3 regions of the Salinivibrio sp. ML290 genome follow, and region 1 is predicted to be linked to each of the others. Evidence: riboswitches for the same ligand, from Rfam matches in the RefSeq annotation. Region 1 holds a riboswitch; each other region holds the start of a gene.
The links. A riboswitch is a leader RNA that binds a small molecule or an ion and turns the genes downstream of it on or off. The one in region 1 is predicted to bind thiamine pyrophosphate.
Positions count from the first base shown of each region.

Region 1 (2,230 bases):
TGTAGAAGGCATCAGGCAAGTTGACATCGGTGACCGGATACATCCACTGAGTGGTTGGGATCACCGACTGTGCCGCATCACTGAGCATAAATTGTAAAAACGCATCCGCACGTTCCGGCTGATCGGTATAGGCTGATTTAGCGGCGACTTCGATTTGCATATAGTGCCCCTCTTCAAACATGGCGGCGGCAAAGCGATCGTCTTCATCGGCCACTAAGTGGTAAGCCGGCGAGGTGGTGTAAGAGAGCACCATGTCCGCTTCTTTATTGAGGAACATGTTGTAAGCTTCGGTCCAGCCTTTGGTCACAGTGATCGTGTTATCGGCAAGATCGCGCCATGCTTGTTGATTATTATCGCCGTACACTTTTTGGATCCAAAGCATTAGCCCCTGGCCGACCGTTGATACGCGCGGATCTTGGTAAATCACACTGATGTCATCGCGCTCCTCAATCAAGGCTTTGAGGCTTTTGGGTGGGTCGAGCAAACGAGTAGTGTCATACACAAAGGCAAAATAGCCGTAATCGTAAGGGATAAAGTATTTGTTATCCCACCCGCCAGGCACTTGCAGGCGCTCGGTATTGACCGCGTGCTCGGCAACAATCCCACTGCGCTCGGCTTCTTTCATTAAGTTGGTATCCATACCGAGTACGATATCGGCTTGGGTGGTTTCTCCTTCAATGCGCAGGCGATTAAGTAAGGCGGCCCCATCGTCGAGAGACACAAACTCAAGCTGGCAATCGCATTGCTGTTCAAATTTCGCTTTAATTTTAGGCCCCGCCCCCCATTCAGCAATAAAGGAGTCATAGGTATAGACAGTAAGCGGGTCCGCGGCGCGGGCGCCGAGTGATAATAGCGATAAAGAAACCAGAGTGAGAACAGAGGTAAAAACTTTCACAGCACGCTCCTAAGTTGGGCGTGGGTGTTGAGGCAAGTTGATGGCAACATCAAGTCTCAATCCCTACGCCAGTGTTAGCTGGATCAGGTTCGATGGGTCTAGCGCAGTGCGCAATCTCAGCCGTGAGGCTCCCCAATGAGTACGGTGGTATTGTACTGATTGGCTTAGGGTTAACCAAGCCTTTTAGTTGCCGAGTTGGTTAAGGTCCCAGTTGTAGTCGTATTCCAATGTTGCCTCTTGTGGCAATGGAATATCGCGATACTGGTTTATGTGAGCGATCACGCCTTGCTTATCGCCACCAAAGTCAGCTTCAAACCATTCATAAATTGAGGAAAGTTGCCATTTTTCCCCTTGCTGACTCACGCCTTTATCACTGTTAATGAAGGTATAGGCGGCGTGCTCGAGCTGTGCATCAAGTGCACTGGCTTGAAAGGCTTGTGGCTGAAGATTAGGGCAGCCAAGGCTGGCACAGTTGACCGCATAGTGGGTACGCGGATCTTGCCAAAGCGGGCGTAAAATCCGGTGTTCGATATCGTTTAAAGTGAGCGGCTCGCCAGCGACGGTAACCACTTCATCATCCCAAGGGCCAAAGCTAAATAGCCCACCGAGTTTGGTGATGGAACGGACCGGGTACTCGGCGATAATCAGTTTTACCGTGACCGCATTATAGAGGTTAACCCAATACGCGTATTGCTCGTCTTTGGTCAGGGTACGTGGGTCGCGCGCGGTGAGCATGTCAATGTAATGGTCGAGGGTTGCTTTGTCGTTATCCGTGACCGCGGCATAGTTAAATAAGGTGTGCTGCCCCTGAGATTGCAAATACTTATCGAGTAACACTTGCCAGCTGTGATGGGTAAACGTGGCTTGGCTGTCAGGGTTATGGGCATCCCACATTGCCCAGTAATCCGCTTTGGGCGCGGCTTGGCTGATGAGCGGAAACACTAACCAGAGCAGAAGTATAAAATGTTTTTGCATTGCCAGTCCTTAATGCGATCAAACCTTCTTTGAGACTAGACCAAGCGAGTCAGCGGTTGGTTTCATTGAGGATGGAAAAATGGGTTGAAGCGCCAATAAGTACGGGTAACACCGCGCTTATTGGCGTTCTTGGAGGGCGTATTACACCAAAAAGTCTGGTATTTGTTTTTCAAAGCGTGAGATATCGGCTTCGTGCTGCAACGTCAGACCGATGCTATCTAACCCTTCCAACAGGCAATGACGGCGAAAATCATCCATCTGGAAGGCAAAGCAGTGTTCACCGGCACGGATGGTTTGGGCGGGCAAATCTAGCGTTACAGTCGCGCCTTCATTTTCTGCCACATACGTAAATAAAGCATC
Region 1 is NZ_MUEY01000004.1:58,843-61,072, reverse strand. Features, by position in the region: gene thiB (thiamine ABC transporter substrate binding subunit) at 1-895, opposite strand, end outside; TPP riboswitch at 939-1,040, opposite strand; gene BZG23_RS05470 (DUF547 domain-containing protein) at 1,079-1,870, opposite strand; gene leuD (3-isopropylmalate dehydratase small subunit) at 2,012-2,230, opposite strand, start outside.

Region 2 (2,230 bases), on a different contig from region 1:
GTTTTTTTGTTATTGAACTTCTGGGAAAGATTTGCTTTATAAATAAGCGATCAAACGTCTGAAGAGTAATTGGTGGTGGTAATTTGTCGCGGGATCGCTACAATAGGCACCTATCTACAGGGGTATAGCTCCAATTGGCAGAGCAGCGGATTCCAAATCCGCGTGTTGGGGGTTCGAATCCCTCTACCCCTGCCACACATCAAAGCATCGACATTGTCGGTGCTTTTTTTGTATGTGAATCATCAAGCTTCTCGTAATCCGATTAAGGGAAGATGTGAACATGCAAACTACAAAAAGGCGTGTTGGGGGCTGGGTCGCCAGCCCGGTCGAATCCCTCTACCCCTGCCAAATATCAAAGCATCGACATCGTCGGTGCTTTTTTTGTATCTACTCTCTGTGGTAGCAACCACACCTCTCTTCCCTTTTTCTTCCTCCTGTTTCTTGTTCACATGTCGCGGTATGATGACTTTTTACCAATCGAAAGGAGCACCCAGTGGTAAGCATATTGTGGGTAGGGCTTGGTGGCGCATTAGGGGCATCCTCGCGTTTTCTCGTATCAGAGTGGAGCGTTGCGGTGCTTGGTCGTGCATTCCCATACGGTACCTTAATAGTAAATGTACTCGGGTCATTAGCGATGGGCGTCTTTTTAGCGGCGATGAGTCAAGAGGTGATTGCTCCGGTGCCTTGGCGCCAACTGGTTGCGATTGGTTTTTTGGGCGCATTTACTACCTTCTCGACCTTTTCAGTAGATACCTTGATGCTGTTCCAACATGGTGAGACAGTGAAAGCTTTGTTGAATGTGGGTCTCAATCTCGCGTTGTGCTTAAGTGCAGCCGCGATGGGCGCTTGGTTGCTAGCACGCATCACCGGTTAAGTGAAAACATCGTGTTACGTCGCTTGTTGTTGCGGCGGTGATTTCTTATACTGGCATTGAACTTGTCGGAGTGCCAATTGGCTGAGACCACGTTAAGTGGGATCCGTTGAACCTGATCTGGTTAGGACCAGCGAAGGGAACAAGAGATGCATCAGATCACAGGCCGTACGCGTCTGCCAGTTTGCTCACATCTCAATTCAGCGTTTTCCGGCAAGCATTAATTCCCATAATGAACACCGGAGTAATGCTATGTCGACCCGTAAACAGGCCCGTCTTGAGGCCAAGTCCTTTATCGATTCTCTCTCTGCGCAAACCTACCCCAAATCGGAAAAAGTCTATGTCGAGGGATCGCGACCCGATATTCGCGTAGGGATGCGCGAGATCCATTTGTCTCCGACCTTTGTGGGTGGCAGTAAAGACAATCCGCAGTACGAGGCCAACGAGTCCATTCGGGTTTATGACACATCAGGGCCTTATACTGACCCACAGAGTGCTATCGATATTTACCAAGGCTTAGCGCCAGTGCGCAAAGCCTGGATTGATGAGCGTGCCGATACAGAGTTTCTTGATGCAGTGAGCTCAGACTATGCGCAGACCCGCCTCAGTGATGAAACCTTAAATGATCTTCGCTTTAGTGCCTTACCGTCTATCCGTCGGGCAAAACCTAATCAGTGTGTGACCCAACTTCACTACGCACGCCAAGGCATTATCACCCCAGAGATGGAATTTATTGCTATTCGGGAAAATATGGGTCGCCAACAGTATCGTGAAGAGCAACTAAACCGCCAGCATCCTGGGGAAAGCTTTGGTGCTCACTTGCCATCAAACATCACTCCCGAATTTGTGCGCCAAGAGGTCGCTGAAGGGCGTGCGATTATTCCTGCCAACATTAACCACCCAGAAGCGGAGCCGATGATCATTGGGCGTAACTTTCTGGTGAAAGTGAATGCCAATATTGGTAACTCGGCGGTGAGCTCCTCCATTGAAGAAGAAACCGAAAAGTTGGTGTGGGCGACCCGTTGGGGCGCGGATACGGTGATGGATTTATCGACCGGACGCAATATCCACGAAACTCGCGAGTGGATTTTACGTAATAGCCCAGTTCCGATTGGCACTGTGCCCATGTATCAGGCGCTTGAGAAAGTGAATGGCATTGCCGAAGACCTGACTTGGGAAGTGATGCGCGATACCTTGATAGAGCAAGCCGAGCAAGGGGTCGATTATTTTACCATTCACGCTGGAGTGCGTTTGCACTATGTGCCCATGACCGCCAATCGCGTGACTGGGATTGTCTCGCGTGGTGGGTCGATTATCGCCAAATGGTGCTTGGCGCATCATCAAGAAAGCTTCCTCTAT
Region 2 is NZ_MUEY01000008.1:129,955-132,184, reverse strand. Features, by position in the region: tRNA gene BZG23_RS09605 (tRNA-Trp) at 119-195, shown strand; gene crcB (fluoride efflux transporter CrcB) at 494-874, shown strand; TPP riboswitch at 931-1,030, shown strand; gene thiC (phosphomethylpyrimidine synthase ThiC) at 1,124-2,230, shown strand, end outside.
Region 2: it holds a riboswitch for thiamine pyrophosphate, as region 1 does, so the genes downstream of both, thiC (phosphomethylpyrimidine synthase ThiC) here and thiB (thiamine ABC transporter substrate binding subunit) in region 1, are expected to answer to the same signal.

Region 3 (2,230 bases), on a different contig from region 1:
CGGTAAATGTGTCTGCCCAGCAGCTCCGTCATGGTTTTGCCGAGAGTGTGCTGGCTCGCTGCCATGCGACAAATATCCCGCCGGCCATTATTCAATTGGAAGTCACGGAATCGGCACTGATCCAGCAAATCTCGGTGGCATTGCGAGAGCTACAACAATTGCGGGAGGCTGGTATGCATATCGCGTTGGATGACTTTGGCACCGGATATAGCTCATTGAGTTACCTTAAACAGTTACCCGTTGATTGGGTTAAACTCGACCGCAGTTTTATTCAAGACCTAGCCACTAACGCCAGTGACAAACACTTGGTGGGTAGCGTGATTGATTTGGCGCATGGGTTTGGTCATGGCGTGGTCGCCGAAGGGGTGGAAAAAGTCAGCCAGCAGCAGGTGCTGCAGACGATTGGCTGCGACCAAGTACAGGGCTTTTTATATGCAAAGCCGCTTGCTATAACCGACTTTGAGGACATTTTATCGCAAGGTAGACACGCGATGAACGCCGAGATCTCGCCTACCGCGCATTAAATGACGCCTCGGTGCGCTAGATTTGGCCCGCACCGAGGTCACTTTGAATCATTCAGTGGCTTCATGGACGGTTTCTTTAGTGTCCTCCCACACTTTTGATGAGTCTTCTTTTACTCCTTCCCAGGTGTTTGAGCAGCCGGCAACAAATAAGGTGGTGATCACAAGCAATAACGATAGCTTCATAGGGACTCCTGTTCGCACATTTTTGTTACGCGTATTTTACGCATTACTTATCCTACTCGAACCTCGAAAAAGGCTCCAGCGGCGAATAATACGCTTGCGCTTTGCCTGTGGGGTTAATATCCTGAACGACAGTTAGTCGGGGAGCAAGTGATTGCTGAGACTGCGAAAGCAGGACCCGTAGAACCTGATCCAGTTAGCACTGGCGGAGGGAACTGACACGTTCAGCACACGAAGTGGCGCATTTCGGCTTACTTCGTCTCCTTCCGCCCCTGATGATTAAGGGGCCAATATGAACCTATCTCCACCTGTTATTCTTACCATCGCCGGCTCAGACAGCGGTGGCGGTGCCGGCATTCAAGCCGATATTAAAGCGATTTCAGCCACCGGCGGTTATGCGTGCTCGGTGATCACCGCGTTAACCGCGCAAAACACCTGTGGCGTTGAGGCCGTCTCGGCAGTTGATCCTGGTTTTGTCCGCGCCCAGCTAGATGCGGTGTTGTACGATATGCCAGTGCGTGCGATTAAAATCGGCATGCTCGCCAACCAAGCGATTATTCGCGAAGTAGCTGCCGTGTTAGCGCGATCGCCACACTTACCGGTGATTTTAGATCCCGTGATGGTGGCCACCAGCGGCGATCCTTTGTTGGATGAACACGCCATGACAGCGTTGATTGAAGCGCTGATCCCACGCGCAACCGTGCTCACCCCCAACTTGCCGGAGGCGGCGCGATTAACCGGTCAGCCTGTCCCCACCTCCATTGAGCAAATGCATGCGTTAGTCCCCGCCTTGCGTCGCCTCGGCTGCCCGTACGTGATGCTCAAAGGCGGCCATTTACATCACGTTCCTGAAAGTGTGGATGTGTGGATTAGTCGAGATACTTGCCAAACCCTGAGCGCCCGTCGGGTTGAGACCGCGAATACGCACGGCACAGGCTGTTCACTGTCTGCCGCTATCGCCTCGTTTTACGCCCAAGGGATGACGCCTATCGAGGCCGGGCGCGCGGCGAAGCATTATCTCACCGACGCCTTGGCGCATAGTCAGCAGTTAAAGGTGGGAAGAGGCGCGGGGCCTGTGCATCATTTTTACGCCTACCCAGTCGAAGCGCGTCATCACGATGCGCAAGAAGCCTCAGTCGAATAGGCCGTTTTTCACGAATAGGGCACGTAAAGCGAGTCCGCCGCTGCTAAGGTGAAGCGGCGGACTGCTCGGGAAAGGCTAACAGCCAGTGTCGCGTGTGATAAATGGTGTCCGAATCACGCCGCCGACCAATGCGGTAAACGCTCGGCAGCAATGTAGAACACGCGATCGCCGGGGGCGACGTCTGTTTTAAGGTTGGGGTTAAGGGTAATACCTTCACCTTTGTCGAGACCAATTAACGTTGCATCGTATTCATGCTTTAATTGATTGAACAAGGTGCCGACGTCCGTGGCGCTCGCATCGGTGGGGTAACGCGCGCAATACTGTGTCATCCCTTGTGCGGTGCTTAATAGCTCGTGATGTAACTGGCTGGAACCCGGGTCGA
Region 3 is NZ_MUEY01000007.1:207,342-209,571, forward strand. Features, by position in the region: gene BZG23_RS08480 (putative bifunctional diguanylate cyclase/phosphodiesterase) at 1-524, shown strand, start outside; gene BZG23_RS08485 (entericidin EcnAB) at 573-707, opposite strand; TPP riboswitch at 835-935, shown strand; gene thiD (bifunctional hydroxymethylpyrimidine kinase/phosphomethylpyrimidine kinase) at 997-1,848, shown strand; gene BZG23_RS08495 (potassium channel family protein) at 1,962-2,230, opposite strand, start outside.
Region 3: it holds a riboswitch for thiamine pyrophosphate, as region 1 does, so the genes downstream of both, thiD (bifunctional hydroxymethylpyrimidine kinase/phosphomethylpyrimidine kinase) here and thiB (thiamine ABC transporter substrate binding subunit) in region 1, are expected to answer to the same signal.